3 regions of the Peribacillus sp. SRI_006 genome follow, and region 3 is predicted to be linked to each of the others. Evidence: riboswitches for the same ligand, from Rfam matches in the RefSeq annotation. Region 3 holds a riboswitch; each other region holds the start of a gene.
The links. Region 3 has a riboswitch for cobalamin ahead of AC2YHV_RS02485 ((2Fe-2S) ferredoxin domain-containing protein). Riboswitches for the same ligand answer to the same signal wherever they lie in the genome.

Region 1 (10,117 bases), on a different contig from region 3:
GCGTTCCTGATGAACCGGTCTTTGGTCAAATTGATTCTTTGCGGATGCAGCAAATCGTCATTAACCTTTTGAATAATGCCAGACATGCACTTGACGGCAAAGGCAAAATAGCGATTCATCTTTATGAAAAGGATGAAGAACGAATCTGTATTGATGTTCTGGACAGCGGGCGGGGGATTCCAAAGCATGAACAGCAATATGTGTTCGAACCATTTTATCGAGGCGAAAACAAAAAGTTGAAGGTACGCGGTTTAGGTTTGGGACTGCCATTCAGTAAGATGCTCGCAAAAGCGCAAAAGGGAGATCTTGTGCTTAAGGATAGCAATGAACAAGGCACCATCTTCACGATTGTCATAGAAAAAGCGGATCAAATATAAAAAAGGGTTGTCCTGGTAATGGACAACCCTCTTATTATGCAGAATGCTAACTAATTAAGCTAATTGGCTGATTGCCCGCCATAATTGTACATGACGGACCTTCCTTGGAAGGAAGCGTCCCATTTCCTCTTCATTATATCCTGCATGCAAGTTCTTATGATCGAAAATGATTGGCCGGCGAAGTAAATCCGGGTTATCTTGAATAAGCTTGCAAAGATCATTAAGCGGTGTATTATTTATATCGATATTCAGGCTTTTGAATTTTTTGGAACGGGTAGAGATGATTTCATCTGTCCCGCCTTCCGTTTTACGTAAAATCTCTTTTATTTCTTCTATAGAAAGAGGCTGGGAATATAGGTTACGTTCATTAAAGGAAATTTCGTTCTTCTTAAGCCAAGCTTTTGCTTTACGACAGGCTAAACTGCTTGGAGTAGTATAAATTGTTACCATTAAAATCGACTCCTTCAAAGTTTTCAAGTTTATTGGAATGAAATTATTTTTATATTTGTGATACTCTTACTTTAACGTTTCTTTGTGTCAGCAAGATGTCAAGAAAAATAAACTTAATTGTTATTTTAAAAGGAAAGGGAGAAAATGAAATGAAATCTGCCTTTAATGAAAAAGAAACGGTTTGGGTAATGAAACCGAATAAGGACCTGCATATGCCGATATTTAATAGTGATGTGAGAGAAGTATCATGACAGGGGATTTTTGGTCACCAGTCAGGCTATCGATACAAGTAGCGGGACTGGCGGGTATCCTTGTTTTCATTTTAGGAATTTTCCTTGCGCGAATGATGGCTAAAAAGCAATTCAGGGGAAGAGTCCTGTTGGAAACAGCGTTTTTATTGCCGCTTGTTTTGCCGCCGTCCGTCGTTGGTTTTTTATTGATCGTGATTTTTGGCAAGAATGGACTGCCGGGACAATTCATTGAAAGGGTTTTTGACCAGCCCTTGATGTTCACGTGGTGGGCTGCGGTCATTGCATCTACCGTGGTAGCTTTTCCGCTAATGTACCAATCCGCTAAAACGGGCTTTGAAGGTATAGATGAAGAAATTGAAAATGCAGCAAGGGTTGACGGGGCCGGGGAGTGGAGGTTATTCCTGTTTGTAACCCTCCCATTGGCGGTCAAATCGATCGTCACAGGTGCCATCCTAAGTTCAGCGCGTGCGTTGGGGGAATTCGGGGCCACACTCATGTTTGCCGGAAACATTCCCGGACAGACACAAACCATACCGACCGCGATTTATATCGCCATGGACTCCGGGAATATGACATTGGCCTGGTTATGGGTTGCCGTAATCATTGTCATTTCATTCATTATGCTTTTTATCGTGACATACATAAAATGAATGCTGTTTTTCGTATATGCTTATGAATAAGCGAGGTGCGGCTTCTACGTCCTCTTTATGGGTGAATCCGTTTTTTTCGTAAAGATTTCGTGCGGGAAGGTTCATTTTACCGGTCGAAACGGATATCTTTTCCCAGTCGACGTGTAATTGGAGAGCATGCAACAATGCGTCCGCAATACCCTGCCGAAAATAATCAGGATGGACGACCATTCGGCAAATCAGCAATTGGCCATTCTCTTTTGTATAAGATATGGCACCAGCTAAGGCATCACCCTTTAAATAGCATAAAAACGTTTCATGGCAATGTATGAATTGGTCATATGTTTCCAATAGAGGAGGTATATCGGCAAAACCGGTCATTTCCGCTTCCACCTTATAGGATTCTTTCTGCAGTTTAAATAGCTGCTGGCCATAGTCTGATTCCAGGTCCCGAATTCTCATGATCAAATCCTATCACTCCTTTTCATTACATTATAATGGAAGAGGGGGATTATTGTTTCTAATCAGTCTGTGTTATAATCGACAAACAATATGAACTAATGAAATGAGGAAGAAATTTGTTAACATTTGAAGAAAAATTGAGCATCATTGAAACTTTTCCGGAATTACAGCGAAAAGACGTTTCATTGGGACGTGTGAACTTCCATTATCCAGATAGCGTCCAGGAGAAAAAGATTGTCGTTCAGCACTTGCATCCCAATGGAAATGGGTTCGTTTACGCAGGGCATATGAGAAAAAAAGACACTGACCGTAAAGGGTTTATCAATATACGTGACTATAATGAAGCCGAATTAAAAGAATTGATCCAAAGAAGCGTGGATTACCTATCTGAACCTCCGGCTGAAATTGAAGAAGAGGAAAACGAGTTCGCTAGGTTGGAAGGGGCATGGATTGGCCCTGAAAAGCAAGAGCTTACACTTCAAAAGGAAGACCTGCTTTGGAATGTTTATTCAGGGTCGAATCTTGAGGAATGTTTCGAAAGTCCGGTTGAGGCGGAGCGCTACTTATTGGACGAAGGCTTCCGACAAAGCAAGAAGAGGAATATGTAGAATTTTAGGATAATTTGTCGGTTGATTTACGGCGATAATCTTGTTTTTTTAGGATTTTCCATGATATAATATGAGTAATTATTTTTGTTCGGAAAAGTTTGATAGAAGGATTTACTGTAATAGGATTCCTCTTGAAACATTATCCAGAACCAAAAATAGTAATAAAATGGATTTTTCCAAACACAGGAGGAACTATCATGGTACAAGGTAAAGTAAAATGGTTTAACGCAGAAAAAGGTTTCGGTTTCATCGAAGTTGAAGGCCAAGACGATGTATTCGTACATTTCTCAGCTATCCAAGGTGAAGGCTTCAAAACGCTTGAAGAAGGCCAAGAAGTTTCTTTCGAAATCGAGCAAGGCGCTCGTGGACCACAAGCTGCTAACGTTCAAAAATAATTGAACGCATATAAAAAAAGACTCCGATTTTGGAGTCTTTTTATTTTTCCTTTTTTTCGGCGATTTCCTTTAATGCTTTGTCCAATTTTTCTTCGATCCGTTTAGTACGATTAAAATGCCCTGACAGGAAAAACACGATGCATATAACGAATGCGACAAGCACTAGCATAAAAAGGATAGGAAGGAACTGGGTTATATTCTCAGTCATTGGATATCATCTCCTTTTTTCTCCATTATACTTCATGCTTACCGTTGCTATGCTTGAGGGAGCCAAGTTTTAAAAAAAAACACTGAAAGAGGATATGCGAAAACGCAATCCCCTTTCAGTCAGTTCTGGAATAGCGAAGCGAACTTTTGAAGTCTGTGCAGGTCTGATTCTTGATACATCTGTTCTATCTTCAATGTCACCAATAACTGGCTCTTCGCAAATAACATATCCCGGAAATGATCGACCGCCCCACAAAAATGATTATAGTTGGTTTCGCCAGTGCCGAAGACTCCCGTTTTCAGGCGAGCAATAGGCAACTGTTCCAATTCTTTATAAAAGGCAGCTGATTTAGCGGGAAGCTCCCCATTGCCCCATGTATAGGTGCCGACGATCAAGGCATCGTAATCCGGCAATGTACGTAAATCGAATTCATTCATTCGATATAGGAAAGCCTCAGGTAAAAGGGCAGCGAGGGCTTCAGCAAGCGCTTTTGTATTGCCGCCGGCAGAATGATAGACAATGGCGATTTTACAGCTCATCGAACCCATTGCTGGCATTTACTTGACTGTAAGTCCTTGACTTCTGTTCGAAGAAATCGGTTTTGGTAAGGCCGATGGATTCATCATCGAACGTTTTGATCCATGGCATCGGGTTCTCGCCATACTCTTTATACAAATTTTCAAGGCCTAGCATACGTAACCGTTTGTTGGCGATATATTCGATGTACTCATTGAATTCTTCCAAATCGAGATCGGCTTTCGTTTGGATATCTTCGAGCATATATTCAGACCATTCCTTTTCGAGTTCGACTGCTTTTTCAATCGTTGTATAGATGAACTTCGTGTTTTCTTCATTATTTAACTCAGGATATTCATACATCAAGATTTGAACGAGCATGCCAATGAAATCGAAATGGACCATTTCATCGCGATGAATATAGGATATCATCGTAGCTGAACCGGTCATTAGATTTTGGCGCCCTAGATTATAATAAAAGGCGAAAGCCAAATAGAAATAAATCCCTTCAAGGTTCGTTGAATGGATCAGTGCCTCGAATAAATGCTGAGGGCTGGGATCGTCCACGAACGTTTGATAAGCATCAACGATCGGTTGGTTACGCTTAATCACTTCAGGATGTTCTTTGATGCGGTCGAAAAGCTGTTTTTGCTTGCCTACCGGAATCAAGGAAGCAAGGATATAGGAATAAGACTCATTATGGATCGATTCCTGCTGGGCCATGTTGGCCAGAATAGCTTTTGCCGCCGGATCTTTTATGTACCGAAGGATCTCTACTAAAGTGGGCGTTTGAAGACTGTCCATTCCAGCAATCATCGTAAGGATATCGAGAAAAGCGTCCTGGATATCTTCATCCAATTCGCCCCACTGCTTTTTATCCTGAATCATGTTCACGCTCGAAGGCTTCCAAAAGTTATTGATGAGCTGTGTATAGGTATCATAGAATTTTTCATACTGTATATCGTTCCAAAGGAGGAAGCCTGAAGCTTCTCCTTTGAAAACACCGGTTGCCTTTGTTGGATGCGTCGGTTCGAGCATCCGAATTTTTTTTATATGATTGGTCATTCGTGAAAACTCCTTTAAGAATAGATTACTGGGTCATGATTGACGTTAACTTGAACAGCTTTCGCAGGCATTGTCATATTCGGAAGACGTCGAACGAACATAATACGTTGATTTCAACCCGCTTTCCCATGCCGTTAAATGGATGTCCAAAAGGACCTTCGCTTTGATTGTATTGTGTACATACAGATTAAAGCTGATTGCTTGGTCAATATGGCGTTGGCGGGCTGCATTTTGCCTGATGCTTTCCAGTTGATCCAAATTGAATCGCGTCTTTTTATAATATTCATACGTATTTGGCGTCAAGCCTGGTGCGGTCACCTTGAATTTGAAGTTTTTCTTTTCTTCGTAAAATTCAATTTCATACAAAGGATCGATTCCATCCGTGGAATTACCGATTTTGGCTGTCGATGAATTGGGGGCAATCGCCATTAAATAGCCATTACGGGTTCCGTGCTCCTGCACGTCTGCTTTTAAATCCAGCCATTTTTGATCTGTATAGTCACGCAGTTCGAAATAGTCCCCTGTATGCCAATCAGAACCTTCAAAGTATGGGTAAGATCCTTTTTCCTTGGCCAGTTCGTTGGATGCCTTGATAGTTAAGTAAGCGATCTTTTCGTATAAAGCATCTGCATAGCGAACAGCCTCATCGGATTCCCAATAAATATTCTGTGTGGCAAGTAAATGATGCCATCCAAACGTTCCTAAACCAATTGCCCGGTACCGTTTGTTCGAGATGGATGCTTGTTTGACAGGAAGATTATTCACATCAATGACATTGTCCAGCATACGGATCTGAATGGGAATCAATCTTTCCAGAACATCGCTGCCCACCGCTCGGGGCAAGTTAATGGATGAAAGGTTGCAGACAACGAAATCGCCGCTTTTACGAACCACAACAACATCTCCATCTTCTGTTTCATATTCATCCGTGATCGTCGAAGGGCTTAGGTTTTGGGCAATCTCCGTGCAAAGGTTAGAACAATAAATCATACCTTTATGTTTATTCGGATTCTTCCGATTCACTTCATCGCGGTAGAACATATACGGTACGCCTTCTTCTAATTGAGAAATCATGATGCTTTTCATGATGTCCATCGCATTGATTTTTTCAAAGCTATAGTTTGGAAGCGTGCCATTTTCTGCGGCCTCGACAGCAAGTGCATAATGATTCCTGAAGCTTCCTTCGCCTTTCTTTTCGTCATAAAGATCTTCAAGTGAAAATCCAAGGGTTTGCTTAACGGTATGCGGATCGAAAAGATACCATTCTTTTCTGTCGCGTACAGCCTCCATGAATAAATCCGGTATGCATACACCTGTAAAAATATCATGTGCTTTTAATCGGTCATCCCCGTTTTGAGTCTTCAAATCGAGGAAGCTCATGATATCTTTATGCCAGGCATCCAAGTAAATCGCGATGGCACCTTTACGTTGCCCCAATTGATCGACACTTACAGCTGTCTGGTTGAATAGTCGAATCCAGGGCGTCGTGCCGGAACTGTTTCCAGAGAAACCGCGGATATCGGAACCAAGCGAGCGAACCTTACCGACGTAAAGACCAACACCGCCGCCGAATTTAGATACTTTTGCCGCATCGTAGTTTGATAGGTAAATTCCGTCGATAGAATCTTCAATTGCGTCGATAAAGCAGGAGCTTAACTGTCCATGGGTTTTACCTGCATTGGAGAGTGTAGGAGTCGCAACGGTCATATAAAGGTTGGACATGGCCCAGTATGCTTCTTTTATCAGTTGCAGGCGGTGCTCCGTTTTTTCCATTCGCATGATTTCCATCGCGATGATCATGAAACGTTCTTGCGGCAGTTCGAAGACCTTGTCCTTTTTTGGGCGGGCCAGATAACGGTCATTCAATAAGTAGATGCCTATGTAAGAGAATAATTTATCTTTTTCCGGGTCGATCACCGATCCCAATTCCTCAATTTCCGCTTTTGTATATGAAGATAGCAGTTCTGGTTTATAAATGGGATAACGCTGACCTTCCGATAGCTGGGAGAGTTCTGTGATCAGCTCATAGAATGGGCCATAACTCTTGCCTTCATAACCTCGATTGGCTTGTGCATCCCTATACATTGTATTCAACAGTTCTGCTGCAGCAACGAAAGTCCAATCCGGGGCATCGATATCCACGCCTTCAAGAGCGAGCTGAATCAGTTTTTTTGAAGCCTGTTCTTCGGTTGAGTCACTTTTGCGATCAAGCCATTTTGTAAAACGCTTTTTGAACTTTTCCATATCGAGACGGCCTTCGAATTCCTTCGATAACATCTCAAGCTGGATGGATTTCGCTTCTGTGTCATTTTCACTTATGGTAGAGTTATATGTTTGAGTCATTAATAATCCTCCTTGTTAACTTCCGCTAAAATAAAAAAACCGCCCAAAGAATTGAGCGGATCAAACGATAGAATAAAAGAGGCATGAAAAAATAGCCGTTATACTATCGTTTCATCATCTCAATCCCCGAAGAATAAGAAACGTGAAAAATTCAAGGCAGGTCTCCTGACTCATGATCATCCTACTTTGAGTCCTTCCCGTATAGAGAGCTATACAGTGGTTTTCTCATTTCGTCACATTTACAGTTGCGGGGACAGTTCCGGGTTTACACCGGATTCCCTTTTCAGCCATCACTGGCACCTTGGATTATAAAAATTCTATATATAGTTATTGGAATTGTTTATGTAATCAATATCTAGTATTTCTGCTTATATTATCGTAAGCCATATACGATGATAATTCAACTAATATATTTGAAAAAAACCAACCCTTATCTATTGACAAAGTGATGGAAGAGGGTGGGGGAATGAAAGATTTTATGGGGGAATGGATAAATCAAGCGCTGATTTTACGGGATTTTGTGTTAAAATAAAGTGTCTAGTAAAGGTGGCTCTCCGTTATTGCACTGAGGGGATTCGCGGAAAAATATTTATGAAAAAGGGGATAAAATCTTGGAAAAAGTATTAGTTTTTGGACATAAAAACCCGGATACAGACACAATCTGTTCAGCAATCGCTTATGCAGATCTTAAAAAACAGCTAGGTATCAACGCTGAACCAGTTCGTCTGGGTGAAGTGAATGGTGAAACTCAATATGCATTGGACCAATTCAAATTCGATGCTCCCCGTCTTGTGGAAAAAGTTGCAGGGGAAGCTGATGGCGTAATCCTGGTCGATCATAACGAACGCCAGCAAAGTGCTGAAGATATTGACCAAGTCCGTGTGTTGGAAGTTATCGACCATCACCGTATCGCTAACTTTGAAACAAGCGATCCATTATATTACCGTGCAGAACCAGTTGGCTGTACGGCAACCATCTTAAATAAAATTTATAAAGAAAACGGCATTGAAGTCCCTAAAGCAATCGCAGGTCTTATGCTGTCTGCCATCATTTCCGATTCTTTATTGTTCAAATCGCCGACTTGCACGGAGCAGGACGTTGCAGCAGCAATGGAACTCGCTGCCATTGCTGGAGTCGACGCTGAAAAATATGGCTTGGAAATGTTGAAAGCGGGAGCTGACTTAAGCGACAAAACGATTGCCCAGCTCATCACTCTTGATGCCAAGGAATTCTCCATGGGAATGGCTAAAGTGGAAATAGCACAGGTCAATGCCGTTGATCCGAACGAAGTCCTTGCTAAGCAAGCAGAATTGGAAGCAGCGATTGAAGCGGTCATCGCAGTGAAGGAATTGGACTTGTTCCTATTCGTCGTTACGGATATCCTGACTAATGATTCCGTTGCCTTGGCCCTTGGTAAAGCGGCATATGCGGTTGAAAAGGCATATGACGTTTCATTAAACAATAACATCGCCGTCTTGGAAGGCGTTGTATCGCGTAAAAAACAAATCGTTCCGGTCTTAACCGACGTATTCAGCAAATAATTCAGGAAAAGGGTTGCTCATTAAAACTTGGGCAGCCTTTTTTTGTACATTCAAAAAAAGACTCAACCATCCATTAAGGGTGTTTGAGTCTTTTTTCTTAATTTAAAGATTCCTTTTCTTTTTCATAGGCGATGACAATCAATTCTTTATTGGCTTCCTCGCCAAGTTTGCTTTCAAAGCTTTTCAGTTCATTCAATAAATCCGGTGACAGATTTGCTGCCGTATAATCCTGCTCGGGTGTCATGCTTTTCGCTCCTTTCAAAAGGAAATGATTCATGTTATCTATTTTGTCGGTTTGAAAAGTTTCTATTCAGCAGAATTTTACTTCTTTAAGATATTTTACTTTCTGAGGTGGCGAGTTTTTCAAGCAATGTCGAACTTTCTTCATCGAGTCCTTGGACTTGGACAGGTATTCCCAAGAGCTGATATTTAAGAATAACCGTATCGACAGCACCGACTGCTGAAGCATCCCAGATCTTGGAATGGGAGAAGTCGATGACGATTGCATCGGCTTTTTCCTTGAAGTCGAACTTTGAAACAAAGTCCTGGACAGAAGCGAAAAATATTTGTCCGCTGATACGATAAGTGATTTTCTTAGCCTGGATGTCTGCCGTTTTCTCTACTGCCACTTTAGAAATTTTAGCCGAGAAGAAAATCATGCTCAAAAGCACTCCGGCAAATACGCCTTTTGATAAGTCATGTGTATAAAGGACAATGAGGACCGTCACGATCATCACGGTTGCATCCGACTTAGGAGCTCTAGTGAGCCTCTTTAGGGAAGACCAGTCAAATGTCCCGATTGAAACCATGATCATGACTGCGACAAGTGCAGCCATCGGTATTTTGATAAGGACATCATTCAATACCACGATTAATACCATAAGGAATGCGCCCGCTACAAATGTCGAGAGCCGGCCCCTTCCACCAGATTTAATGTTGATACCGGATTGGCCGATCATCGCACATCCTGCCATGCCGCCAAAACATCCGGCGACGATATTCGCAATCCCCTGGCCTTTGGCTTCCTTATTCTTATTACTGTCCGTGTCAGTCATCTCATCGACAATTTGAGCCGTCAATAACGATTCAAGCAGTCCAACAAACGCAAGGGCAATGGAATAAGGGAAAATGATCGCCAAAGTTTCGAAGGTCAAAGGGATGTCTGGAAGCATGAACATCGGAAGCGCTTCGGTCAATTGCCCCATATCCCCAACCGTCCGCACCGTAGCCCCCGTGGTAACTGCAACGATCGTCATGAATATGATGGCGACA
Region 2 (10,117 bases), on a different contig from region 3:
GAATACTGCAGATTCTTTCATGGCTTTGAAGTGTTCTTTTTGCAGAAGGCCCTTCGTTTCATCCGTACTTGGCAGGACGGATACTATATAATCGGCTCCCGGTATGGCTTCCAATAAATGATCCAGGTCATACAGGTGATCAATGGATCCCACCGGTTTCCCGCTCCGGTTCACTCCTATCGTCTTCATCCCAAAGGCTTTCCCAAGACGAGCCACTTCCCCTCCTATTGCACCTACACCCAATACGAGCATGGTCTTGCCATTTAATTCCCCTACTTCAATCTTTCTATCCCACAATTCTTCCTTTTCATTCTTCATAAGCAGCTTCAATTTCTTTTCATATTGCAAAAGCATCCCTATCGTATACTCGGCCATCGGGATTTTATGTATGCCTCTTGCGTTGGTCACCATAATGCCTCGTTCCTCGATGGCTTTAAATGGCATTAGTTCCATCCCTGCACTCATGACCATGATCCATTTCAAGTTCGCTGCTTTCTCAATGATTTCTTCAGTTAAATCTTCACCATATGTAATTAAGATTTCCGCTTCACGAAGCGGCCCATCTTTCCATCCTTTTTGATAAATGAAGTTCAAATCAGGAAAAGCTTTCATCATTTTCATTTGGATACCTTCATTCGGAATGACAGTCGAAAGTATTAACATGTATATCTCCCCCTTTTAATTAACATAAAAAAACACGGGCTCTATGTGTCCCGCGCAACTTTCTCTGAGGAGGTATTCCCTTAATAAAGCATATTCGGGTGTCCCCTTTTTGAGTTGGACAAAAGCCTCATCCTTATTAAAAAAGGCTTTATTTTAAAGAATTTGGGTTTAATGCATGTAATTCCGGCAAAACAAAAAAGCCATCCCTTCTGATCAGGACGTCGTCGAAATAGATGTCACCGCCCCCATATTCCGGACGCTGGATCAAGACCATATCCCAATGTATCGATGACCGGTTTCCATTATCCGCTTCATCATAGGCAAGTCCGAGAGCCAAGTGCAGGCTCCCGCTTATTTTCTCATCGAACAAGATATCGTCCATAGGTTCCAATATGTATGGATTGATTCCAATAGCGAACTCCCCTATAAACCGGGACCCTTCATCAATATTCAGAATTTGGTTCATTTCAGGGTCACGATTGGAAGTCGCTTTAATGATTTTCCCCTTTTTCAAGTTCAATTCTATGTCACTAAAGGTGATTCCTTCATAGGTTGTGGGTGTGTTGAAGGATATCCTTCCATTAAGACTATCTTTTATGGGTGCCGTAAATACTTCCCCATCCGGTAAATTCTTTTTTCCGGCACATATGACGGCTGGCATGCCTTTGATGGAAAAGGTCAAATCTGTCCTTGGTGAAACGATCCTGACTTTGTCAGTACGTTGCATCAATTGTTTTAACGGCTTCAAAGCCGTCTCCATTTTCCCGTAATCCATTGTGCATACGTTCAAAAGAAAGTCTTCGTACCTATTGAACGTCATGCCGGCTTTTTGCGCTGCTGCCTTGGTGGGATAATTAAGTAAGACCCAACGTCGGTTGTTTACATAAAAAAGTGTAGGGGAATTCATGGCCTCCCCTTGAAGACGGTGCCTCTCGATGGGAACATCAGTCATTTCCGCAATGTTTTCTTCCCCAGTGATGATGATGACCGCATCGATATCCGTATATTTCTTCAAGGCCCATTGCGAAGCTGTGTCAAGCTGCTCCTTCACATTCCCTAGTAACAGGTGGCGGCTTATCTCATCGTCCTCGAGTTCCACATATGGATAAGCACCCACTCTGTATATTTCATCAATCAACTCTTTCAATAATGGTTTCGTGTTGATATGCCCCCGTATGAGGATTCTCTCTTTAGGCTGTAATTGTATCGAATGATGAACCAGCCTGGCTGCAAGCTTCGTTATCCTCTCATCCTTCATCTGCCTATCCCTTATTTTTCGAGTTCGCGAAGAGTTTCAAGCGCTTCTTCGACGTGGCCTTTAACCTTTACTTTTCGCCATTCTTTGACTACATTTCCAGCCTTATCAATCAGGAAAGTTGAACGTTCAATGCCCATATACTCCTTGCCGAAGTTCTTTTTCAATTGCCAAACATCAAATGATTCAGCCGCTTCATGATTTTCGTCAGCCAGCAGCAGAAAAGGCAATCCATGTTTTTCGATGAATTTTTCATGACGTGCCGCTGGATCTGGGCTGATACCAAGGATGACCGCGTTCAATTCCTCGAATTGCTCATTATGGTCCCGGAAATCACAGGCCTCCGTCGTGCAACCTGGCGTCATGTCTTTTGGGTAAAAATATAAAACAATGTTTTTCCCCTTAAAATCCGATAGGGAAACCATTTCACCATTGTTTGCAGGGAGTTTGAAATCAGGTGCTTTTTCGCCAATTTTAACAGTCATATTGAACCCTCCATTTCTTTCATTATGGTAAGAGTACCCAATAATCGAAAGAAACACAACTTTCATTTATCCTTCCTATCTTTCTGCTCCAGATCGATCACCGTACGAATCACGAACGCTGCCGGCAGTGTATACCCAATGAAGGCCTGAATGGTAGCTATCATCCTTCCCATGCCAATTGGGGCTATATCTCCATACCCTACAGAAAACATCGTCATCGCACTAAAATAAAAAGAAGTCTTCAATTGCTCATAGAAAGTCCCATCCAACCGATTGCCCATATCAAGAATCACCGAATGATTCTGAAGCTCGTATAATAAATAAATCAGTGCAAATCCAACTAATATCGTCGCATATAAATTGCCAAGCCACAGCATATCCTCTAGAGAAAATTTCTTTCCTCCCGACTCAACAAGAAATAACGTACGAATGCTCATCACCATGCAAAAAATGATCCCTGCAATCAAGATGTAGAAAGTCATCCCCCACGCCCCATTTCAAAACGCCACTTCCTCTATACATACTCCCTGTCCAAACAATATATTCTTTTTAGGAATCAGCCTTATCACCGACAAACGCATTAAACGGAAACTTTCCCTAATCCTTTTTCCATGTTGACCCTTTTGGTGGGATATGTTAAGATTGTCTAAATTTTTATAATAGTTTTTATTTTATAAATATTTGACCTGCAAACAGTTAACAAGGCAGGTTTTGCAAAATTTCATATGTGGAAATAGGTTCCTAATTTTCATTAGGATTAAAAGGGAAGTCCGGTGTAATTCCGGCACGGTCCCGCCACTGTAATGGGAATGTTAGCGTCTTTCGATATGCCACTGATCAACGGATCGGGAAGGCCAGCCGCTAATGATATTCCCTAAGTCAGGAGACCTGCCTATTTCGACAACACTGTTTTAACCTACGGGAGATAGGGAGGTGTTAGGGACCTTATAATTGTAAGGGGCATTTTGCATGCCACTTTATTTTAAGCATTTCTAACTTTCTTTTTTGACGGTTAGGAATGCTTTTTTTTTGTTCGATCAATTGAATGTAGGAGGATGGGAATTTTGAAGAGCAGCAGTTTGGGTTACCCTCGAATCGGGGAAGATCGTGAATGGAAACGTACATTGGAAGCTTACTGGTCCGGTAAAATCGATGAAGCGGAATTTACGTCACAACTAAAGGCAATCCGTATAGGCAACTTACAAAAACAGCAGCAACGGGGCATTGATATCATCCCTGTCAACGACTTCACTTTCTATGATCAAATGCTCGATATGTCCGTCATGTTCGGTCTTGTTCCTGAACGTTATTCAGCTTATGAAGGCGGAAGTGTCCCCCTTTCCGTTTATTATTCAATGGCCCGGGGAAACAATGATGAAGTCGCTTCAGAAATGACGAAATGGTTTAATACAAACTATCACTATATTGTCCCTGAATTAAAACTGGCACAGCTTACTTTAACAGAAAATAAACCACTTACAGCATATCGGGAAGCCAAGGAAAAGCTAGGGATCGAAACGAAGCCCGTTTTGATTGGACCTTATACTTTCCTCTCCCTTTCAAAAGGCTTCAATAAACAGGAAATCCCTGGCATCATCCTGAGACTGCTTCCCCTATACACGCAAATCCTGCGGGAGTTGGAGCAAGAAGGCGTGAAGTGGGTTCAAATGGACGAGCCTTCCCTTGTTTCATCCATTTCCAAAGATGATATGCAAACCGTTACTTACCTCTATGAAAAACTGAATGAAGCAGCACCAAACCTGAACATCATGCTACAAACATACTTTGATGCCGTGGAACACTATCAAGAAGTCATCGAATTAAAAGTCCAAGGAATCGGTCTTGATTTTGTACATGATAAAGGGAGGAATTTAAGTAATCTTGAGGCGTTCGGCTTCCCTAAGGACAAAGTGCTTGCAGCGGGTGTGATTGACGGAAAAAACATTTGGCTATCCGATTTATCCAAAAAAATCGAATTGATCGAGACACTTAAGAAACAGGTAGCCGAGGACCAAATCTGGCTACAGCCCTCTTGCTCCCTGCTTCATGTCCCGGTGACCGTTCGTAATGAAACCGCCCTTTCAAAAGAAGTGAAAGAGGCCCTTGCTTTCGCTGATGAGAAACTTGAGGAAATCACACTTTTGGTCAAAGGGAATAATCAAGGCATTGAAGCAATCGCCGAAAAAGTCGATGTCAATAAATTCACGATTCAAACGTTAGCCAATTCAAATGTCCGAAATCACAGGTCTGTACAATCCAATGTCGAAAAGGTTAAAAACAGGACTGCCGGCCGTCAGCTTCCATTTAAAGAACGTTACCAAAAACAACAGGAATTTTTCAAATTACCTTTTCTCCCTTCGACTACGATCGGCAGCTTTCCGCAGACATTTGAAGTTAAACAAGCACGCGGGAAATTCAATAGAGGAGAATGGACAGCCAAGCAATATGAAACATTCGTTAACGAAGAAATCGGCAGGTGGATCGAAATCCAAGAAGAAATCGGTTTGGATGTTCTCGTTCATGGGGAATTCGAACGGACGGATATGGTTGAATACTTCGGTCATAAATTAGGCGGATTCGTCTTTTTAGAAAAGGGTTGGGTACAATCCTATGGATCCCGCTGCGTGAAACCGCCAGTCATCTACGGCGACATCCATTTCATCGAACCCATGACAGTCAAGGAAAGTGTATACGCACAATCACTGACGAAGAAGACGGTGAAGGGAATGCTGACAGGTCCTGTTACGATTTTGAACTGGTCTTTTGTCCGTGATGATATTTCCAGGGAGAATGTTTGCTATCAGCTGGCGCTCGCTTTGGAAAAAGAGGTCATTGCCTTGGAATCGGCTGGAATTAAAATGATTCAGGTTGATGAGCCTGCACTTAGAGAAGGTCTGCCATTGAAAAAAAGCGATCGCGACGAGTATTTGAACTGGGCAGTGAATTCATTCTTGATATCCACATCAAGCGTGGAGGACACAACCCAAATTCACACGCATATGTGCTATTGCGACTTCAACAGTTTCATGGATGTCATCTCCTCCCTCGATGCCGATGTAATTTCCATCGAAACATCCCGCAGTCATGGGGAGCTAGCTTCCGCATTCGAGGAAAAAACATATGAAAAAGGCATTGGCCTGGGGGTGTATGATATTCACAGCCCGCGTGTGCCGGCAGTGGAAGAAATGGTCGATATGATTGAACGGGGCATCAAGGTATTGGATAAAGACCAGTTTTGGATCAATCCCGACTGCGGCCTGAAAACAAGGGGTATCCCGGAAACCGTCGCTTCCCTGAAAAACATGGTCGAAGCAGCAAAAGTCGTCCGTAAAATCCTTTTAGTAAACCAGCAGGCAAATGATTGAAAAGAACGCTGCCCATCCAACACAGCAGTCACGGACTTTTTTAACCGACCTTGTTTTTCCACCGGATACAAATCATCATAATACCATCTTTGGCGGAAAAGTAATGGCCTATGTTGATAAAATAGCTTGCATTTCCGCTATGCGACATTGTCGAAAACCCGTTGTGACTGCTTCAAGCGACTCTTTTGATTTTTTGGCCCCCATCAAAACAGGGGACGCGATCAACCTTGAAGCTTATGTCACCTGTGCTCATCGCACATCAATGGAGGTATACGTGAAAGTGGAGCGAGAGAACCTATTAACAGGGGAAAAACAGCTTACGGCACGCGCTTTTTTAACGATGCTTGCCATTGATGAAGACGGTAAGCCGACAAACGTACCTCAGGTCATTCCGGAGACGGAAGAGGAAAAACAGCAATATGTTCAAGCCCAAGCAAGATATATCGAAAGAAAGAAAAAACGGAACTAAACAAAAACCCCTTCAACATGAATGCTGTTGAAGGGGTTCTTTCAGTTCCCTGCCCCGCGGTACCTCTTCACTCCCTGATTCCATATGAAAACGGATATCACGAAAAAGGCAACTCCAATTACAGGTGTGGCAAATGCATATGCATACCACTCTTCTTTTCTTAGGAAATAAGATGCCGGATAGACACCGACAAACGCGAATGGCAGCACCCATGTAAGGACAAAACGGATGACCTTATTATAAATATCAACAGGATAGCGCCCGTAGTTCCCGATATTGTACATCATTGGCATGATGGATGTTTTCGCATCCGACCAGAACCCAATGCTTGCTATCGCAACGAATATGGCTGCATAGGCAAGTGCCCCGCCTATTGCAAAAATGATGAAAAGAATCGGGTCATACCACGCAAGCTGAAGATCCAATGAAATCGCCGAATAGAATATAATGATCAAACCGGTCACAACACCAAATAACGCTTCAAGCTCGATTCTTTCTAAAATGACTTGAAACAGGCTATGTATCGGTCTTGTTAATATCCGGTCCATTTCACCTTTGACGATATAGCGGTCATTAAAATCCCAGATGTTGAAAAAGGCCGAAAAAAGGGCGAAAGGGATAAGGAAGAATCCATAAATGAATATGATTTCTTCACGGCTCCAGCCGCTTAAAAATTGCGTATGTCCGAAAACGACCAAGATAAATACCAGATTCACGACCTGATTCAGCAGATCTGATAGGATTTCCATGAAGAAATCGGCTCTATATTGCAGTCTTGTCTTCATATATTGACTCACATATTGAAAAAACATCGATACATAAAACATCCCGTCAACCTCCTTGAATAATCAGCTGTTTTTTTGCGACTATCCATAAAAGCTGAATCGGTATTATGAGAATGATGCACCAAATTAACTGCTGTAAAAGCGCCATGCCAATTTCGCCTGAACTGTAACCGTTCGTAAAAATCATGCTTGGTACATAGCTGATCCCTTGAAAGGGTAAATATTTCATCACTTCCTGCGCCCATATAGGATAGAAACTGATGGGCAGCAGCAGACCGGAAAATAAATCAATGATAACCCTTTTAGCGCGGATTAATCCGGCATTATTATATAAGAAAAAGGTAGTGATTCCCGTCAATAAATTAATTTGTGTATTGATGATGAAACTGAACAGCAAGGAAATACCGAAGATCCCCCATACAGCCGGATCGCGCGGCAATTCAATAGGAAAAATGAAAGCTACCAGCAGCATTCCCGGAATCGAGAAGAAGAAAAAACGGAATATCCCTTCCCCAAGTCCTTGCATCGTTTTCATGCCTAAATAGTTATAAGGCCGGATCATCTCAATGGCAACCTTGCCGTCTTTAATCTCAGTGGCGATTTCGCGGTCAATATTATTGAAATAAAAAGCGCGCGCCATCCATGCAACCGCAACATAGGTTGTCATCTGCATGCTTGAAAGTCCTTCGATGGAGCTTTTTTCTCCATATATCGCATTCCATAAGAAATAATAAGCACCGATATTAATGCTATAAATTAAAATGCCGGTATAATAATCCGTTCGATACGCAAGCATCATTAAAAAACGCATGCGGATCATGGCAAGATACTTCCCCATGGCCCTCCCCCTTCTTGATAGACACGTTGTTTCTTAATGATAAGAGAGTCAGACAGTGCCTTCTTCGTAAATGTTGCGAACAATTTCTTCAATGGACGTTTCATGAATTTTGATGTCCTTTATTTTAAAATGAGATACGACAGCTGAAACAAGCTGTGAAATATGATCACTTTCTTCTTTCAACAAGGCAATGTATGTTTGATTTTTCTCATCATGAACCCAGTTAGCGGTAAATGGGAGCGCTAATGATTGCAATTCCTTCAATGCGATCGGCTCGATGAATTGAAAATGGATCTGTTTTTCCTCAGCCCAGTTATCTTTCAAACTCTGCAATTCCCCATCATAGATGATTTGCCCTTCATCAAGCATGATTACACGCTCACATAATGCTTCAATGTCCCCTAAATCATGGGTGGTCAAAAGGATTGTCGTATTATATTTCTCATTGATTTCTTTCAGGAACTCACGAATCTTCATTTTCACGAGCACATCAAGTCCAATTGTCGGCTCATCCAGGAACAGCAAAGGCGGATTGTGGATCAAGGCTGCCGCAAGCTCGCAGCGCATTCGCTGACCAAGCGAGAGTTTACGCACTGGTTTGTCCAGCAAAGGACCGATATCAAGCGTCTTGATGACATGTTCCATATGATCGTTATATTGTTCATCCGTTACCTTATAGACCTTTTTTAACAGCCTAAACGATTCTTGAACCGCAATATCCCACCAAAGCTGTGAGCGCTGACCGAATACGACTCCAATAGTCTGAGTGAACCTTTCCCTCTCTTTATGTGGATTCATGCCATTGACCGTGATTTCGCCTGCTGTCGGTTCCAAAATACCTGTCAGCATTTTGATCGTGGTCGATTTCCCTGCTCCATTTTCCCCGATATAAGCTACCATCTCACCCTTTTTTACAGTAAAATTGATATCATTGACGGCAGGGACGACCTTATAATTTCTGGTAAGTAAATCCCGGAAGGCACCCTTTAGCCCTGAACGGCTTGATGCCGACTTAAATTCCTTCCGAAGCTGTTTCACTTGAATTGCATCACTCATCCTGTTACATCCTCCGTAATCTCATGTCCTAATGAATTAGTTTATCCAAACCAACCTTTTTAGACAATAAAAATGCTTGGATGTCATCTACCATTTTCAGGGAGGGAATGGCCGTTGTACCAGATACATATATAAAGGAGACGAGTATGCTATGAATATCAAAAAATTATTACTATCCCAAATTGAAAAGGTCGTTTTCGACCTTCGATATGACTTCCTTTATGAAGATGAGTACGGTGAATTATTATGCCAGGTCATCCAAAGGGATTCCAGCGGGTCGATCGAAAGCACCCCCATCAGTTTCCACCTTCGCATTAATGAAGAGAAAGGAACCGGGCAGCTAATCTATTACCAAGCCCAGGGCGAAATGAACCGCCAATCCTTCGACATCGAAAATCCTGACACCATCTTGGCCGTCCTTACTTTCATAACAGGAGTTTTGGGATCCCCCCAAAAAAATGTTGGACCGGAATCCTGATTCTTCTGGGGGCGCTGCGTTTCCACCAGGGTACGAATCACATTTCCTAGCCTTCCACCCCAGATTTCCAGAGAGAAAAGTGCTATGATTAAGAGGAAATATGTTTATATTTATAGGAGGTTTTAAGATTGGATTTTAGAAATTCGGAGCTTTTACATAAAGAGGCATTGGAACATATCGTTGGCGGGGTTAACAGCCCATCCCGTTCTTACAAAGCTGTAGGCGGCGGTTCGCCAGTTGCGATGGATCATGCCAAAGGGGCTTATTTCTGGGATGTTGATGGCAATAAATATATCGATTATTTAGCTGCATATGGCCCGATCATCACAGGGCATGCGCATCCACATATTACGGAGGCTATCGTTAAAGCAGCGGAATCCGGCGTTTTATACGGCACTCCGACAAAACATGAAGTCAAATTTGCCAAAATGCTGAAAGAAGCCATACCATCCATGGATAAAGTCCGCTTCACCAATTCAGGCACCGAATCAGTCATGTCCACCATCCGTGTTGCCCGCGCTTACACAGGGCGCGATAAGATCATCAAGTTTGCAGGCTGTTACCATGGACACTCTGACCTTGTTCTCGTCGCTGCAGGCTCCGGCCCGTCCACTCTAGGTACACCGGACTCTGCAGGCGTTCCAAAAAGCATTGCACAAGAAGTCATAACGGTACCTTTCAATGATATCGGTTCATTTAAAGAAGCACTTGATAAATGGGGCA
Region 3 (10,117 bases):
AACCCAACAGGCATTCCAATGATTAAGTCCGGTTTTGCAATTCCTTCTTTAATGAGGCGAATGAGCTCAAGTAAAGCGGTAGGTGCATTGCCAATGGCATAAATGCCCCCTTCATTTTCCTTTACAGCTTTTTGCATCGAAATGATTGCCCTTGTCGTATTCAAACGTTTTGCCTCGACCATCACATCCGGATCTGAAATATAGCAATGAACGTCCCCGCCGTGTTTTTGAAATCTTTTTTTGCCTGTGCCGCTCTCGATCATTTGCACATCAGCAATGACATGCCTTCCTTTGCGAATGGCTTCCACACCAGCTTGAATGGCATTTGGGTGAATGATGACACTTCTTCCCAATTCAAAATCCGCTGAAGCATGAATGACCCTGCGGACAATCTTCCATTCATCTTCAGAAAAATCATGTTTGCCCATTTCTTCAGCAATGATCGAAAAGCTATAATCATATATTTTGTCAGGGTCTACCGTGAGTGGTTTAAAATCTGTTTTAAAATCCATCTTGCATTCCTCCTATTTTTCAATTAGCTGTTTATTCAACTCGGCAATGACATGATCAAAACTGGAATGAACATTCTGATAGTCGACATCCGGTCGTGATATCATGATCGTCTCTATTCCACATTCCAACGCGGCTTCCAATTTCTCATCAACCGCACCGACCTTGCCGCTTTCTTTCGTTATCATCAATGTGACCCCATATTGTTCATATAGAGCTTTATTTAATTCTTTGGAAAATGGCCCTTGAATCGCAACGATATTTTTTTGTTCAATGCCCAGCTGTGCACATTTTTCCATATTGTCCATGCGTGGCAGCATTCTCGCTATGACTCTGGTATTCTCGAGCCCCACCAATTCTTTTGCAAACACGGCTAGGGTTTTACTTCCGGTCGTGAGCATGATGACTCCCCGTTTTTCTGCGGCAAGCTTGGCAGCTTCCTCATAATCACGGACAACTATCAATTTATCATTCTGAAACCGTTGACTTTCACGCTCATAACGAATATAAGGAACATTTGCTGCCTTTGCTCCGTTAAGGGCGTTTTTGGATGCTTCTTCGGCAAATGGGTGACTTGCATCGACTACAGCCTGAAAACCTTTTGCAGAGATTAAAGATGTCATATCTTCTGCAGATAATCGGCCAATCCGGGTGGATATCCCTGCATCCTGCAAACTCTTAGCAGCCGATTCGGTTACAACAGTTGCCAAAACCTTGTACCCCACCTGCTGCATCTCAATCGCTAATTCCCTTGCATCACTTGTACCCGCCAAGAACAAAATCATTTTGATGTCCCCACCGCTTGCCCATCATGATCGTGGTGATGATCATGGTCGTGGTCGTGATGGTGATCATGATCGTGGTCGTGATGGTGATGATGGTGAGCATGTCCATGTTCCTCGACATGTTTACGATAGTTTTCCAAATCACGCGCCCCGCTTGATTTGCCTTCACTGGCTTCAATTACTCGTTCTTGCAGAATGTTCTGTAAGGTTGGATGGTATCCAAAATACTTTGCCAATATGAATTCTCGATCATGATATTGCTCTTGATAGCCTTTCAGCATATCCTCCATTCTTTCCATCAACACCCCAGTGAAGAGGAAATATGGCAGCATCACGATTTTTTTTGCCCCTAATCGGATGCATCGTTCAATACCTTCATCCACGTGAGGGTCCGTTACACCCATGAAGGCTGTTTCGACCCATTTAACGCTTAATTTTTCCCATAATAATCGTGAAATTTTATATATATCACTATTGGCATCAGCATCACTGCCGCCTCGGCCAATTAGCAATATCGCTGTCTCAGAATGTTCAGAGGTCGTATCGAATCCCGCTTCCTCAAGACGGTCTGTCAGGATCGTCAATACATCATGGTGGACCCCGATCGTTTGGCCGTATGTGAATTTCACTTCTGGATACTTGGTTTTCCCGTCCTCTATTTCAGCTGGGATATGTAATTTCGAATGTCCTGCATGCAACAAAATGATCGGTATGACGATAACTTCAGTAGCCCCTCGTTTTACACAATTATCGATTCCTTTGGATATATTCGGTGCCGCAAATTCCAAGAAGCACGTTTCCACTAGGAAACGCCCGTCCATTGCCGGAATCATATTTTCAATAAAATGACGGACTTCTTCATTTCCCGAAGCCAACCGGCTTCCGTGTCCTACGAACAAAACTGCTTTCATTTACTTTCCCCCTCTTGATTAGTCTTCACAAGGCGCAGGCTCTATGTTTATTTTGGGAGCGATGTCCTGATAAGAAAAATTCTGTATCTTTTTCGAACGTTTGAAGTATTTAAAAAGCCGCTCATTTGGATGGGCATTTTGCTTATACTCGCCGACAATGTCCGTGATCAGTTCTACAAGCTGTTCCGGTTCAATGCCTTCCGCTACCGGCTGACCCGGATGGGCCGTTCTTCCAACCGGTTTAGCTCCAAGAAATAAGTCGAACTTCCCTTTTCGGAAGACAATCCCGATATCATCCATCACAGCACTATAACAAGCCATCCCACACCCATTAAAACCGATATTCAGTTCCTTGGGCATGCTCATTCCGCCAAGCACCCGGTGTATTTCGTCCGCATAAGGAATGGATTCCGCTTTTTCACCATCACAGAAATCACAGGCTTTTAATGTCAGTACATCCCCAATCGGCGACAAAAGAAAGTTTGCTGATTGCAATTTCCCCGTAATGACTTCCGGATCCATTGTCGGGATCTTTAAGACGATTTTATGATTTGGCGTATATTCCATCGTTCCCTTTTCCCCGACAACTTCCGCAAGTGTCATCATTTGTTTGGGAGTGAATTGTTTATTCGCCACACCTGGACTAACGGCAAGTTCGAATACCGACTCCATTTTTTGCTGAACAATCGGCTGAATGGACTGCTTAACGGCTTGACCCTTGACTCTTGACAGGGCCTCCATTGCCATTTCATAGGAAGCTGGCTTCTTTTCTGGTGCTTTTGTAAGTAATCCAACTCCTCCAGCGGAATCGGTTAAGGCTTCTTGATCTAATGCCCACGGTTCCGCTTCTTTTTGCAGTCGCTGATGCGGCTTCAATGTTTGCTTTTCCGAATTCAGCGTATATTTTCTCTGATAGCCTCTTGGTGTGATGATTTTGTCATCATATAAAAAGGTGGATGAATTACCGATAATGACGGTTGTCAACATTCCAATATCGTGATTCAACATATCCTGCAAATTGGTTATGACAATATCCTGCCTATCGCGATAAGCACTTTTCACCAACCCGACAGGTGTATCCGGCGAGCGGTAGCGAAGGAGAATCTTCTGTGTTTCAACAATTTGCCGGGTCCGCCTGCCGCTGCGCGGATTATAAAGCGCAATGACAAAGTCTGCCATTGCAGCTGCTTCAACCCTTTTAGCGATCAGTTCCCAAGGAGTTAAATGATCACTGAGGCTGATCGTACACGAATCGTGCATGACGGGCGCCCCAAGTAAAGACGCACATGAGTTGATTGCAGAAATGCCAGGAATGACTTCAATGCTCACTCCAGTTTCTTCTTTCCAGCCTTTTTCAATCAATACTTCATAAACCAACCCTGCCATCCCGTAAACTCCGGCATCCCCACTGGAAATCACCGCCACTTTCTTTCCCAGCTCCGCTTGTTTCACTGCTTCCTGTGCACGTGATACCTCTTCAGTCATCCCCGTACTAATGATCGTTTGATCTGTTAGCAGTCCCTGAATGAGTTCAACATAAGTTTTATAACCAATGATGTAGTCACTTTCTTGAAGGGCTTCGACGGCACGTTTGGTAATGTGTTCAAAATTCCCGGGCCCAAAGCCCACGACGAATAATTTACCGTTTGTACTCATTAAGACATCTCCTTTTACGCTTTGTTCTTTGAAATACCCGTATGAGCAGGAAAATCTGGATTAGGGGCCATTTCCCCGTCATTGTACTGATAGATCATCTGTGGAACAAACTCACCATCATCGATATTACTGACGATCTGCCGACCGAAATCAGGCGTTTCCACTCGATACCAGTTTCCTTGGGGATAGGCAATCACAACGCAGGCATCCTTACATCTTCCGTTACAGCGTGTCCTCGTTGTATGGATTTTCAGATCCAGTCCTTTTGAAGCAATTTCATCGCGAATCGCTTGGGTTACTTCTTCCCCGCCCTTTTTCATGCAGCTGCTCCCATTACAAATCAACAGATGCGTATTTGTACCCGTCAAGTTCCAAGTAGTCATCTTCTTCCTCCTGAGTTCAGGGAAAAGGCGAAATAAAAAACCTTAACATAAGAGTCAAGGTTTTAAAAAAACTATATGAATGAGGAGCCAAAGGCGAGCATGCCAAATCCTCCCAAAATCGTCATAGTCCTTCTACCTTTCCCTCCGAAAAGTATCATGCAATTTTAAAAGCAGGTTTCCTGGCTTACGCTTCATTTTACTTTGTCCCTTCCCGGCATCATGCCAGTGGCTATCGACAATTTCATCAGCGTTTACAGTAGCGGGGGCTGCATCGGATTTTCACCGATTTCCCTATTATCCCTTGCTTATTCACACAAGGGCACTTTTAAAATGAAATATTTGGTTTTATTATACATTTCAAACTAACTTAATCTATCATATAACAACTTTGTCAAAATTCAATAGTTTATTCCGACTGTTTAGAAAAGTTTAAACGTGTAAAACCAGTTACAATCCTATCCTCGCAACAAATTTCGGCCCCAAAAAAAAGATAGTGTAGCTGGAATTATTTCTTTATGGTACACTATACGAGAATTTTCTAAATAATTACATAAGTTTCATGGTGTTGAATTTCTCGGAATTCAGCTTAAAAGGGAAGCCGGTGAAAATCCGGAGCGGTCCCGCCACTGTAAAGGGAAGTTCCATTACGTTAACTTTAATCCACTGTCAAATGAGATGGGAAGGATGTAATGGGATGATGAACCAAAGCCAGGAGACCTGCCATGAAGCGTGAAACTGTTTCAGCCTACGAGGATGGGCGTGCGGATCAGGCAAAATGGCCCATGGTTGGTTCATGCTGCAAAATTCCTGTTCATTACGCACTTCTTTCCTTTGAGAGAAGTGCTTTTTAGTTTGGGCGCCGCTTTTCTTCTCAAGATTGATCAGAACAATTAAAAGTGTTGAAAGGAGAAAGAATGAAAAAAACCAATTGGAAAATTATTTATTTTGTCATTTTACTGCTTTTTGTCCCGAAACGGGCATTGGCCATGCATATCATGGAGGGCTTTTTACCCATAGAATGGGCTATATTCTGGTGGGCGGTGACGCTTCCATTTTTAATCTTGGGTTACCGGTCCATTAGGTCCAAAGTAAGGGAAAACCCAGAAACAAAAATGATACTTGGTCTATCGGGCGCATTTGTATTTATATTATCGGCCCTAAAGATTCCTTCTGTTACGGGAAGTTCTTCGCACCCTACCGGAGTTGGTTTAGGTTCCATACTATTCGGACCATTGGCCATGAGTGTGGTCGGCTCCATCGTTTTGTTATTTCAAGCTGTTTTACTGGCACACGGAGGATTGACGACATTAGGGGCCAATGCATTCTCCATGGCCGTTTGCGGACCCTTCATTGCTTACTTTGTCTTCAAGGGCGCAACTAAATTGGGATGGTCTTTTTCACTTGCCGTATTCTTGGCAGCTGCCTTTGGTGATTTGGGCACCTATGTGGTAACTTCTGTTCAACTTGCTCTTGCTTTCCCTTCCGAGGTAGGAGGATTCATGGCCTCTTTCAGTAAATTTGCCGGGATTTTTGCCCTGACCCAAATTCCCTTGGCGATCAGTGAGGGGTTATTGACAGTCGTCGTAATGAATTTCTTGAAAAAATACAATCTAGGCGAATTGAAATTTCTGCGAGTTTTATCTAAGGAGGCCCGTTAAAATGAAAAAAAGTTTACTGCTGCTTTTCCTGGTTGTCATTCTTGCAACCTTACCGTTAATCACCCAACAAGGAACGGAATTTGGCGGTGCCGACGGCGAAGCTGAGGAAGCCATCACTAAGATCCATCCGGAATACAAGCCATGGTTCAACAGTATTTGGGAGCCGCCAGGTGCAGAAACCGAAAGCTTATTATTTGCGCTTCAAGCTGCAATCGGAGCCGGTTTCATTGGATACTTCATTGGTGTGATGAGACAAAGGAATAAGCAAACCAAACAAGAATTGGCCGAAAAATCGAAGCATGTTACTCATTGATAAATATGCCTATTTCAATGGGCTAAAGGATGTACATCCGTTGGAAAAGATGGTATTTGCACTCACTCTTTTGCTGTTTTCGTTAACGGTAAGGGATATGGCCGTTTCGCTCATCACTTTTACGGTGATGAGCGCTTTAATCATTTTCGCGGCAAAAATCCCGCTTTCTTATTATCTTAAATTACTTCTATTACCAGGATTTTTTATACTATCAGGAACCATTACCATCCTTTTTTCTTTCACTAGTAAATTCACTTCGATTTCGAATATATGGTGGTCCTGTAAGATCGGGAATTGGCAAATATTCATCAGCGATGACAGCTTTGGTACGGTGGCCAATTTGATCACTGTCGTATTCTGCAGCATCAGCTGTTTATATTTCCTTACCTTAACTACACCCATTACCGTCATCCTATCTGTGCTGCGAAAACTTAAAGTGCCTTCGTTATTGGTCGATTTAATAGAATTGACCTATCGATTCATCTTTATTTTTTTAGATACGGCTTTGGCCATTCACCAATCACAAGCTTCACGGCTGGGGTATGGTTCGTTTAGGAAAGGCATTCGATCTCTCGGATTACTAATTTCATCATTATTTTTAGGAGTATTGCAGCGCTCTGGACAGTTGACGATGGCCATGAACGCAAGAGGCTATCAGGAGAACCTTTCCTATATCGAGGATACTTACACCTATTCCTCACGCAATTGGCTGATCGCGATTGTCATACTAGGAAGCTTAATCCTTATTAATGGATATTTGTAAATTGGAGGCAACCCAACAATGGACGAGCATATTTTTCATATAGAAGGCCTCACCCATCAATTCGCAGATGGAACCTTCGCTTTAAAAGGACTTTCGCTAACGATCCAACAAGGTAAAAAAATTGCATTATTAGGCAATAATGGTGCTGGCAAATCGACTTTATTCCTCCATTTAAATGGTCTATTACAACCTACTGCAGGAAAGATCAGATTTAAGGGCAAGAAAATGAAATATGACCGGAAAGCATTATTATCATTACGAAAGCAAGTCGGTATCGTTTTTCAAGATCCCGACTCTCAGCTCTTTTCCGCTAATGTACAACAGGATATATCGTTTGGACCAATGAATTTAGGATGGGATAGAATTACAGTCCAGGAGAAAGTAAATTGGGCAATGGCTGAAACGGAAGTAACCGAACTAAAAGACAGACCTACCCATTTTTTGAGCCTTGGGCAAAAAAAACGGGTCGCCATCGCAGGGGTACTTGCCATGGAGCCCGATGTCTGGCTCCTGGACGAGCCTACCGCTGGATTGGATCCATATTTCTCAAGACAGATCATGAATCTGCTGGACAGTATCCACCACCCTGATAAAACGATAATCCTCTCAACTCATGATGTTAATTTTGCTTACCAATGGGCAGATGAAATCGTGGTCATGAACGATGGTAAGGTCATATACCAAGGGGACCCTGTTTCCGTTTTCCATGATGAAGACGTTTTGCTGCAGGCACATCTGGAGAAACCGTGGGTTTTTGAAATGTTTCAAGCCCTTCTTCAATCAAGGAATCTTGCAGAAAGGGACCTTTTCCCAAGAACGAAGGAAGAATTGCTTCAAAACTTGGAAACAGAAAAAATTTATTAATTAAGATCCCCTAGCTTCTGTTTCACCTTTCCAGAAGCTAGGGGACCCGATATATCTTTAAAATATTCAGCGATAATCCTTGTTCAAAAGCAAAAACCTCAGTATTACTTTTCTTCCTTTTCTTTTTTAATCTCAATATCCCTTCCGTTTACATCATCAATGACTGCCTTTATCTCGCCTTCCGCATAAGTATCCGAGACTTGTTCGTGGGTTTGAGCCAGTCCAGAAGATAAAGGATCTTCCCGTTTATAATCGCTGACATCATATATTCTCCCGGCAACTTCTGAAGATTCATTTTTTGATTGCTTCCTATCCATTTGTTTCACTCCTAGTTTTTAAATTATCATTGCAGTATTAAAGACAAAGGTATTTTGTGTAAAAAACGAAGCAATATTCAATAATGATGAAAAAAGGGGGAAAAGACAAAAAAAGCTTACAAGTAAAATCCCCTTTCAAGGACTTACTTGTAAGCTTAATGAGAACTTAGGCTTCCTTTTTCACATCCACATTATCGGATGGGTCACCCCAACATTCCACATTCTTCAAACCTTTAATATTGTTCACATGGAAAACTGGATTTTTCCCACTTTTCTTTTGCTTTTGATAATCCGCCAGTGCAGCAAAAGCAATTTTCCCTAGTAATGCTATGGCAATCAGGTTGATAATCGCCATAAGGGCCATAAGCAAGTCAGCCAGTCCCCAAACAAAATCCAGCGAGGCAAGCGAACCGAATATCACCATTCCTACGACTGCGACACGATAGACATTCAGCCAAACCTTATTTTCATTGATGAAGCCGATGTTCGACTCTCCATAATAATAGTTGCCCACAATGGAACTAAAGGCGAATAAAAGTACGATAATGGCAAGGAAAATACCTGCCCAAGATCCCAATGCCGTTCCGAGGGCATTTTGGGTAAGGACGATACCGTCCGTTTCCTTCGATGTATAAAGACCGGAAAACAAAATGATGAAGGCTGTCGAGCTGCAAATGATGAGCGTATCGACAAAAACACCTAGAGACTGAATGAGCCCTTGTTTGACGGGATGACTGACATCAGCCGTCGCACCAGCATTTGGTGCACTACCCATCCCGGCTTCATTTGAAAATAGGCCGCGCTTGATTCCCTGCATCATGGCAGCTCCCAGTACTCCGCCAGCCACTTCTTTTATTCCATCGAATGCACTTTCAAAGATCAAAGCAAAAACACCAGGTAACTCGGTAATGTTCATGATGATGATAATCAACGCCACTATTACATAGGCTCCTGCCATGATCGGAACGATGACTTCAGAGACTTTTGCAACCATTTTGATCCCGCCAAAAATGATGACAGCCGTTACCATAGCCAAGATGATTGCCGTAACCCACTTTTCAATCCCAAACGATTCATTGAATGCGCTTGTAATCGTATTGGCTTGTACCGAGTTGAAAGCCAATCCAAATGTAAGCGAAATCAACACGGCGAAAGTGATTCCCATCCAACGGGCATTCAATGCCTTTTCCATATAATAAGCAGGACCCCCGCGGAATGCATCCCCATCCTTGACTTTATAGATTTGAGCAAGTGTACTTTCAATGAATGCGGAAGCAGATCCGATCAATGCTATTAACCACATCCAGAAAACGGCTCCAGGTCCGCCCGTCGTGATCGCGATGGCAACACCTGCAAGGTTACCCGTTCCTACCCGCGATGCCGTGCTTATGCAAAATGCCTGAAAAGATGTTACACCTTTTTTATCCGCAGTGGCCCCTTCTCCCAAAAGCCTGAACATTTCCCCTACCATTCTGAATTGGACAAACTTCGTGCGGATGCTAAAATAAAGACCCAATCCAACCAACATGATGATCAATATGGAAGACCATAACACACCATTAGCCTCACTAATAAATTTTTCTAAGAATTCCATTAAAACAAACCCCTCTACTTAACTCTGATTATTATTATAAAAACATATACAACTATAATTTATTTCCCCGTGCATCGAGAAGATAAACAAAAGAAGCCCGTAAAAAAAAGGAAATTCCACAATGAATCTCCAATACAATAATATATTATATCCTAACACACGATTTTTTTCATTCATGAATTGGTGGAATCAATCGAAAAATATAATATTTCAGTATCATTTCCTTTAGATAATAATCATACTTCCCCACTTCATTTAACATTCATTCCCAACGGAAGTTATTTTCTATTTATATTACCATCATTATAAAAATACTAAGCGGGTACTGTTTAAATTCAAAAACAAAACAGATTTTGCTGTGCC

Region 1: another riboswitch for cobalamin. It lies ahead of AC2YHV_RS13200 (ribonucleoside-diphosphate reductase subunit alpha); the one in region 3 lies ahead of AC2YHV_RS02485 ((2Fe-2S) ferredoxin domain-containing protein).
Region 2: another riboswitch for cobalamin. It lies ahead of metE (5-methyltetrahydropteroyltriglutamate--homocysteine S-methyltransferase); the one in region 3 lies ahead of AC2YHV_RS02485 ((2Fe-2S) ferredoxin domain-containing protein).

Annotation. Positions count from the first base shown of each region.
Region 1 is NZ_JBYCZT010000008.1:98,092-108,208, reverse strand. It holds gene AC2YHV_RS13245 (HAMP domain-containing sensor histidine kinase) at 1-377, shown strand, start outside; gene spx (transcriptional regulator Spx) at 432-827, opposite strand; gene modB (molybdate ABC transporter permease subunit) at 1,075-1,728, shown strand; gene AC2YHV_RS13230 (GNAT family N-acetyltransferase) at 1,690-2,169, opposite strand; gene AC2YHV_RS13225 (hypothetical protein) at 2,286-2,777, shown strand; gene AC2YHV_RS13220 (cold-shock protein) at 2,975-3,172, shown strand; gene AC2YHV_RS13215 (hypothetical protein) at 3,213-3,380, opposite strand; gene AC2YHV_RS13210 (flavodoxin domain-containing protein) at 3,500-3,937, opposite strand; gene AC2YHV_RS13205 (ribonucleotide-diphosphate reductase subunit beta) at 3,909-4,961, opposite strand; gene AC2YHV_RS13200 (ribonucleoside-diphosphate reductase subunit alpha) at 5,007-7,304, opposite strand; cobalamin riboswitch at 7,443-7,623, opposite strand; gene AC2YHV_RS13195 (manganese-dependent inorganic pyrophosphatase) at 7,916-8,845, shown strand; gene AC2YHV_RS13190 (hypothetical protein) at 8,943-9,089, opposite strand; gene AC2YHV_RS13185 (SulP family inorganic anion transporter) at 9,175-10,117, opposite strand, start outside.
Region 2 is NZ_JBYCZT010000003.1:363,765-373,881, reverse strand. It holds gene AC2YHV_RS06010 (D-2-hydroxyacid dehydrogenase) at 1-663, opposite strand, end outside; gene AC2YHV_RS06005 (aminopeptidase) at 812-1,921, opposite strand; gene bcp (thioredoxin-dependent thiol peroxidase) at 1,933-2,403, opposite strand; gene AC2YHV_RS05995 (potassium channel family protein) at 2,466-2,885, opposite strand; cobalamin riboswitch at 3,122-3,313, shown strand; gene metE (5-methyltetrahydropteroyltriglutamate--homocysteine S-methyltransferase) at 3,459-5,768, shown strand; gene AC2YHV_RS05985 (acyl-CoA thioesterase) at 5,761-6,237, shown strand; gene AC2YHV_RS05980 (ABC transporter permease) at 6,279-7,064, opposite strand; gene AC2YHV_RS05975 (ABC transporter permease) at 7,069-7,860, opposite strand; gene AC2YHV_RS05970 (ABC transporter ATP-binding protein) at 7,909-8,916, opposite strand; gene AC2YHV_RS05965 (hypothetical protein) at 9,068-9,394, shown strand; gene AC2YHV_RS05960 (glutamate-1-semialdehyde 2,1-aminomutase) at 9,523-10,117, shown strand, end outside.
Region 3 is NZ_JBYCZT010000002.1:25,582-35,698, reverse strand. It holds gene AC2YHV_RS02505 (precorrin-8X methylmutase) at 1-512, opposite strand, end outside; gene cobK (precorrin-6A reductase) at 525-1,295, opposite strand; gene AC2YHV_RS02495 (sirohydrochlorin chelatase) at 1,292-2,206, opposite strand; gene cobJ (precorrin-3B C(17)-methyltransferase) at 2,225-3,862, opposite strand; gene AC2YHV_RS02485 ((2Fe-2S) ferredoxin domain-containing protein) at 3,877-4,245, opposite strand; cobalamin riboswitch at 4,398-4,587, opposite strand; cobalamin riboswitch at 4,789-4,984, shown strand; gene AC2YHV_RS02480 (hypothetical protein) at 4,968-5,096, shown strand; gene AC2YHV_RS02475 (energy-coupling factor ABC transporter permease) at 5,160-5,903, shown strand; gene AC2YHV_RS02470 (energy-coupling factor ABC transporter substrate-binding protein) at 5,905-6,216, shown strand; gene cbiQ (cobalt ECF transporter T component CbiQ) at 6,203-6,979, shown strand; gene AC2YHV_RS02460 (energy-coupling factor ABC transporter ATP-binding protein) at 6,998-7,843, shown strand; gene AC2YHV_RS02455 (YozQ family protein) at 7,948-8,160, opposite strand; gene AC2YHV_RS02450 (alanine/glycine:cation symporter family protein) at 8,327-9,754, opposite strand.